2 regions of the Bacillus sp. D386 genome follow, and region 1 is predicted to be linked to the other one. Evidence: a T-box and tRNA genes for the amino acid it is inferred to sense, from the RefSeq annotation. Region 1 holds a T-box; the other holds one or more tRNA genes.
What was found. A T-box is a leader RNA that pairs with one kind of tRNA and senses whether it is charged. The one in region 1 lies ahead of ileS (isoleucine--tRNA ligase), so its partner is inferred to be a tRNA-Ile.
Positions count from the first base shown of each region.

Region 2: it encodes a tRNA-Ile, which carries the amino acid that the T-box ahead of ileS (isoleucine--tRNA ligase) is inferred to sense. The anticodon was not compared.

Region 1 is NZ_VEMV01000002.1:486,958-490,335, reverse strand. Features, by position in the region: gene FHY45_RS07360 (YggT family protein) at 1-78, shown strand, start outside; gene FHY45_RS07355 (YlmH family RNA-binding protein) at 138-911, shown strand; gene FHY45_RS07350 (DivIVA domain-containing protein) at 998-1,510, shown strand; T-box leader at 1,570-1,804, shown strand; gene ileS (isoleucine--tRNA ligase) at 1,862-3,378, shown strand, end outside.
Region 2 is NZ_VEMV01000007.1:9-3,386, forward strand. Features, by position in the region: partial or broken rRNA gene FHY45_RS18665 (23S ribosomal RNA) at 1-87, shown strand, start outside; rRNA gene rrf (5S ribosomal RNA) at 220-336, shown strand; tRNA gene FHY45_RS18675 (tRNA-Val) at 345-420, shown strand; tRNA gene FHY45_RS18680 (tRNA-Thr) at 518-593, shown strand; tRNA gene FHY45_RS18685 (tRNA-Lys) at 601-676, shown strand; tRNA gene FHY45_RS18690 (tRNA-Leu) at 687-768, shown strand; tRNA gene FHY45_RS18695 (tRNA-Gly) at 776-850, shown strand; tRNA gene FHY45_RS18700 (tRNA-Leu) at 865-950, shown strand; tRNA gene FHY45_RS18705 (tRNA-Arg) at 972-1,048, shown strand; tRNA gene FHY45_RS18710 (tRNA-Pro) at 1,057-1,133, shown strand; tRNA gene FHY45_RS18715 (tRNA-Ala) at 1,146-1,221, shown strand; tRNA gene FHY45_RS18720 (tRNA-Met) at 1,250-1,326, shown strand; tRNA gene FHY45_RS18725 (tRNA-Ile) at 1,331-1,407, shown strand; tRNA gene FHY45_RS18730 (tRNA-Ser) at 1,416-1,508, shown strand; tRNA gene FHY45_RS18735 (tRNA-Met) at 1,556-1,629, shown strand; tRNA gene FHY45_RS18740 (tRNA-Asp) at 1,635-1,711, shown strand; tRNA gene FHY45_RS18745 (tRNA-Phe) at 1,777-1,852, shown strand; tRNA gene FHY45_RS18750 (tRNA-His) at 1,876-1,951, shown strand; tRNA gene FHY45_RS18755 (tRNA-Gly) at 1,958-2,031, shown strand; tRNA gene FHY45_RS18760 (tRNA-Ile) at 2,043-2,116, shown strand; tRNA gene FHY45_RS18765 (tRNA-Asn) at 2,128-2,202, shown strand; tRNA gene FHY45_RS18770 (tRNA-Ser) at 2,208-2,298, shown strand; tRNA gene FHY45_RS18775 (tRNA-Glu) at 2,302-2,373, shown strand.

The DNA.
Region 1 (3,378 bases):
GATATTTCTCCAATTATAGCGATTCTTGTGTTAAATATGGCACGAGTAGGAATCTCCGCGTTGGCAGGCATTTTTTAAGAAGAATGTTAGCTCCCTTTCAAAACAGGGAGCTTTTATATTTTAGCTGGAGGATGTAAATGGATATTTATCAGCATTTTCGTCAGGAAGAAAGAGAATTTATCGATCAGGTGCTTGGATGGATTGATCAAGTGCAGGAGCAATATGCCCCTAAACTGACAGATTTTCTTGACCCCAGAGAATCAGAGATTGTAAGGATGCTAATTGGTACAAATGGAGATGTACATGTTTCCTTTTTTGGAGGAAGCGAAGCGGCCGAGCGGCAAAGAGCGCTCCTCTATCCGGACTATTATGAACCGCAAATCGAGGATTACGAACTGACCATTTATGAATTATTTTATTCTGCAAAATTTACGACACTGAAACATAGGCAGATTCTTGGCACGTTAATGTCTGTTGGCTTAAAGAGAGAAAAATTTGGTGATATATGGATTGAAGGCGAGCGAGTACAATTCGTTGTTGCAAAAGATGTAGCATCCTATCTGGAGATGAATATATCTAAAATGGGCAATGCGGGTGTAAAGTTTCAGGAAATACCTGCTGATCAGGCTATGACTGTTACGGAACAATGGAAGGAATGCCAAGTGACAGTTTCCTCCATGAGAATTGATACGATATTGTCGGCTATCGCCAATATTTCGAGGCAAAAGAGCCAAACACTCGTACAGCAGGGGCGTGTTAAGGTAAACTGGAAACAAGTCGATAATCCATCATATGAAATCAGAGAAAGTGATGTGTTATCCACTCGTGGGATAGGAAGAATGAAGATATTTTCCATTGAAGGAAAAACAAAGAAAGATAAATGGAAAATAAAGTGTGGTATACAAAAATAATCAGGAATTTAGAAGGAATATCACCATTACTGTCGAAAGCATAGTATAATAATTAAGAGAAGAATCAGTATTCGGAGGTGCAGTCTATGCCATTATCACCGCTAGACATACATAACAAGGAATTCGGCAGAGGATTCCGCGGTTACGATGAAGATGAAGTAAATGAGTTTCTTGACCAAATAATTAAAGATTACGAGTTGGTCCTTCGAGATAAGAAAGATCTTGAAGCCAAAGTGGAAGAGTTGGAACAACGCCTTGAGCATTTCTCCAGCATTGAGGAAACGTTGAATAAATCAATCGTCATTGCTCAGGAAGCCGGAGAAGATGTCAAACGAAATTCTCAAAAAGAGGCTAAATTGATTATGAAGGAAGCAGAAAAAAATGCTGACCGAATTGTCAATGAGGCATTATCTAAAGCAAGAAAAATTGCTATTGAAATTGAAGACCTTAAAAAGCAATCTAAAGTATTCAGAATGCGTTTTAAAATGCTTGTTGAAGCCCAGCTTGATTTATTAAACAGTGAAGATTGGGATAAACTTCTTAAATATGACGTGGATGCCACTGAATTTGATATCGACCTGAATGAAGAAGAAATGTAAGGTCTTGACTTTATCGTAAGTTATTGAATATAATATTTTAACAAATCTATTCAAAAAATGTTAAAACGAAGACGGGAACAGTACATCAGATCATACTTTTTGTAGCGAGCCGGGGAAGGTGGGAGTCCGGTAAAAGAATCTGGATGGAAGATCATCCCTGAGTCTGCTTTTGAACCCAGCTTGGCTGGCAGTAAATAGCGGCGAGTCATTCACGTTACGAATACCAAGAGGAATATTGTCAGGCAATATTCTAAAAGGGTGGTACCGCGGAAATATAGCCTTTTCGTCCCTTTACCGGGATGAAAAGGCTTTTTTGTATTTATTTATGAGGAAGTTTAAGGAGTGAATGGAATGGAATTTAAAGACACATTATTGATGCCTAAAACAGAATTTCCAATGCGTGGGAATTTACCAAAAAGAGAACCGGAAGTTCAAGCAGGTTGGGAAGAAAAAAATATTTACAAATTAGTACAGGAGCGTACAAAGGACCTTCCTAAATTTGTGCTGCATGACGGACCTCCTTATGCGAATGGAAACATTCATATCGGGCATGCGATGAATAAAATCTTAAAGGATTTTATTGTTCGCTTTAAATCAATGAATGGTTATAATGCGCCATATGTACCAGGTTGGGATACTCATGGTTTACCAATTGAAACAGCGCTAACTAAAAACAAAAAAGTAAATCGTAAGGAAATGACAATCGCTGACTTCCGTAAACTTTGTGAGGAATATGCTTATACACAAATTGATCAGCAGCGCACTCAATTTAAACGTTTAGGTGTAAGAGGGGACTGGGAAAATCCTTACATCACACTGAAACCTGAATATGAAGCTGAGCAAATCAAAGTTTTCGGTGATATGGCGAAAAAAGGCTATATCTATAAAGGATTAAAACCGGTTTATTGGTCTCCTTCCAGTGAATCTGCACTAGCTGAAGCGGAAATCGAATACCACGACAAGAAATCAGCATCTATCTTTGTTGCATTTGATGTGAAGGACGGCAAAGGAGTAGTGGAAGAGGGAGCGAAGTTCATTATTTGGACAACGACACCTTGGACTATTCCAGCTAACCTTGGAATTGCTGTTCACCCACGCCTTGATTATGTACTTGTGAATGTTGATGGTACAAAATATATTGTGGCTGAAACACTATTGCCTTCCGTTAAAGAAACACTTGGATGGGAGAATGCTGAAGTTGAGAAGACTGTTAAAGGTGCTGAACTGGAATATGTAGTCACTAAACATCCATTGTATGACCGTGACTCACTTGTTATTTTAGGAGAGCATGTAACCACTGATGCAGGTACAGGCTGTGTTCATACTGCGCCAGGACATGGTGAAGATGACTTTATCGTAGGTCAGAAATATAATCTTGGAGTACTCTGCCCAGTGGATGGAAAAGGCCATATGACTTCTGATGCTCCTGGATTTGAAGGATTATTCTATGATAAAGCAAACAAAGAAATCACGGATAAACTCGAGGAAGTCGGTGCTCTGTTAAAACTTGATTTCATTACACACTCTTATCCGCATGATTGGAGAACGAAAAAGCCAACAATTTTCCGTGCAACCGATCAATGGTTTGCTTCTGTTGATGATATCCGTGAAGACCTATTGCAGCAGATCAAAGAAACTAAATGGGTACCTGCATGGGGTGAAACGAGATTATTTAACATGATTCGTGATCGTGGAGACTGGTGTATTTCCCGTCAGCGTGCATGGGGCGTACCGATTCCGGTGTTTTATGCAGAAAATGGTGAAGCAATCATTACAGATGAAACGATTAAGCATGTATCTGATTTATTCCGACAATACGGTTCCACTGTTTGGTTTGAGAAAGACGCAAAAGATCTTCTCCCAGAAGG
Region 2 (3,378 bases), on a different contig from region 1:
TGAAAGATGATCAGGTTGATAGGTCCGAGGTGGAAGTGTGGTGACACATGGAGCTGACGGATACTAATCGTTCGAGGACTTAACCAAATGAATCAAGCATACTTGCCAAACGTACATTATCCAGTTTTGAGAGAACGAAAAAAAGATAAAATTTCTTTAAAATTTCTCTTGAAAAATGTCAGAAATACGATATAATAATAAATGTCGCTGACAAAATCGTCTGGTGACGATGGCGAAGAGGCCACACCCGTTCCCATTCCGAACACGGAAGTTAAGCTCTTCAGCGCCGATGGTAGTTGGGACGCGAGTCCCTGTGAGAGTAGGACGTCGCCAGGCAATAAAATGGAGGATTAGCTCAGCTGGGAGAGCATCTGCCTTACAAGCAGAGGGTCGGCGGTTCGATCCCGTCATCCTCCACCATTATAAAATTAAAAATTACCAAAAAATACTTGGTGAAATTATAAAAAACATAAGTTATAATAATTAAGTGTCTTAGAAAAGCATTTAAATCTATTAAGCCGGTGTAGCTCAATTGGTAGAGCAACTGACTTGTAATCAGTAGGTTGGGGGTTCAAGTCCTCTTGCCGGCACCATCAGTACGAGCCATTAGCTCAGTCGGTAGAGCATCTGACTTTTAATCAGAGGGTCGAAGGTTCGAGTCCTTCATGGCTCACCATTTACAAAATGCGGGTGTGGCGGAATTGGCAGACGCACCAGACTTAGGATCTGGCGCCTTACGGCGTGGGGGTTCAAGTCCCTTCACCCGCACTTATATGCGGAAGTAGTTCAGTGGTAGAACACCACCTTGCCAAGGTGGGGGTCGCGGGTTCGAATCCCGTCTTCCGCTCCAATGCCAAGTTATATGCCGGGGTGGCGGAATTGGCAGACGCACAGGACTTAAAATCCTGCGGTAGGTGACTACCGTGCCGGTTCGAGACCGGCCCTCGGCACTAGTTTTTTGCAAAAAAAATGCGCCCGTAGCTCAATTGGATAGAGCGTTTGACTACGGATCAAAAGGTTAGGGGTTCGACTCCTCTCGGGCGCGCCATCTTTTTGCGGGAAGTAGCTCAGCTTGGTAGAGCACTTGGTTTGGGACCAAGGGGTCGCAGGTTCGAATCCTGTCTTCCCGACCATCTAAAACTTATGGGGCCTTAGCTCAGCTGGGAGAGCGCCTGCTTTGCACGCAGGAGGTCAGCGGTTCGATCCCGCTAGGCTCCACCATTATAAACTTTAATAGGATTCAATATTTGGCGGTGTAGCTCAGCTGGCTAGAGCGTACGGTTCATACCCGTAAGGTCGGGGGTTCGATCCCCTCCGCCGCTACCAAATAGGACCTTTAGCTCAGCTGGTTAGAGCAGACGGCTCATAACCGTCCGGTCGTAGGTTCGAGTCCTACAAGGTCCACCACTATATATGGAGGAATACCCAAGTCTGGCTGAAGGGACCGGTCTTGAAAACCGGGAGGCGGGTTAAACCGCGCGGGGGTTCGAATCCCTCTTCCTCCGCCATATATACCTTAAATACCTTGTAGTATATGGAAACAAATTATTATTGTCGCGGGGTGGAGCAGTCTGGTAGCTCGTCGGGCTCATAACCCGAAGGTCGCAGGTTCAAATCCTGTCCCCGCAATAAATGGTCCGGTAGTTCAGTTGGTTAGAATGCCTGCCTGTCACGCAGGAGGTCGCGGGTTCGAGTCCCGTCCGGACCGCCATTTATAAAATGTTAGCTCATCAGTAAGACATTGAGCAGCATCAGAGAAATACAAAGATACAAAACGGCTCAGTAGCTCAGTCGGTAGAGCAAAGGACTGAAAATCCTTGTGTCGGCGGTTCGATTCCGTCCTGAGCCACCATAACTTTAAAAAGACAATGCACGGCGGTTGTGGCGAAGTGGTTAACGCATCGGATTGTGGTTCCGACATTCGTGGGTTCGATTCCCATCAGCCGCCCCATAGAGTGCGGGTGTAGTTTAGTGGTAAAACCTCAGCCTTCCAAGCTGATGATGAGGGTTCGATTCCCTTCACCCGCTCCAAATTTTACTTCGGGCCTATAGCTCAGCTGGTTAGAGCGCACGCCTGATAAGCGTGAGGTCGATGGTTCGAGTCCATTTAGGCCCATATACCATTATTCCGTAGTAGCTCAGTGGTAGAGCACTCGGCTGTTAACCGAGCGGTCGTAGGTTCGAATCCTACCTGCGGAGCCATATTTGGGGAAGTACTCAAGAGGCTGAAGAGGCGCCCCTGCTAAGGGTGTAGGTCGGGTAACCGGCGCGAGGGTTCAAATCCCTCCTTCTCCGCCATTTGGCCCCTTGGTCAAGCGGTTAAGACACCGCCCTTTCACGGCGGTAACACGGGTTCGAATCCCGTAGGGGTCATAAAAACCATGTACATGATGTACATGGTTTTTTTATATATTATTTTAATAAATGAAATCTTAATAATTAAAACATAACTGCCAAAAGAGCTCAGTCCGTCAATACATTGTCTCCTAAACGCCTTATAAGAAGGCAAAGGTAAAATTCTAATAACGGTTAAAGTCTAAAATAGAACGAGAATAAAGCCGAACTGATCATCAAGTACTTTTAAGAGGAATACCAAGTAAAATTTTATGATTTCTTTAGTAAGGATTATATCAACCAAATTGAAAATCTACTTCTACCTGTAATTTGAATAGATGTGTGAGTCAATTCTTGAATTGTTTCCCCATTTGGGAATTGGGGAAATATTGCTATAAGCCCTTCTCATTTTGCCCTATACTAATTTTACTGTTCGAACCTCCACTCCACCTAAATTAAGTATTAAATTCTGCTATTAAATATGCCTCACGATAAACCTTCATATGATCCATATATCAACATAAATAAGCAATTGAAGCTCGCATAGACATCTTCTTATAGTTTTCTGAGAGGGTATCATTTATTTAAGTCTTGCTTTAATCAGTAGATCCGTGAGACAATGGAAAGTAATTGTAAAGGTTTGTATTTAAAAAATTTCACGGATAATGTTCTCTTATAGAGAATATACTAATTCTTAAATCCTCAATCGATTATAAAGAAGCCCTCAGAAGAATTAACTCAACACAATCATCCTTTCCTCGATTGTATTTCCTAAAGTTCTATGTTGAAAGATATATTATATGCCAAAGTATCTAAGTTCCCTTTTTGGTCTTGAATTATGAGAATATTTTGTTTACTATAGATAAATACTATAATAAACAAATAATTTAATATTTTCTTACACAACTTTATTAAGTAAACATTTTAATTAATTAACTCGTTTTTGAGTGGTAGACCACTTCATTGATATTTTTCTCAATATAATGAAATATTTAACATAAAAATAATAGTATTTAAGTTTCTATATACTATATTTTGGATATA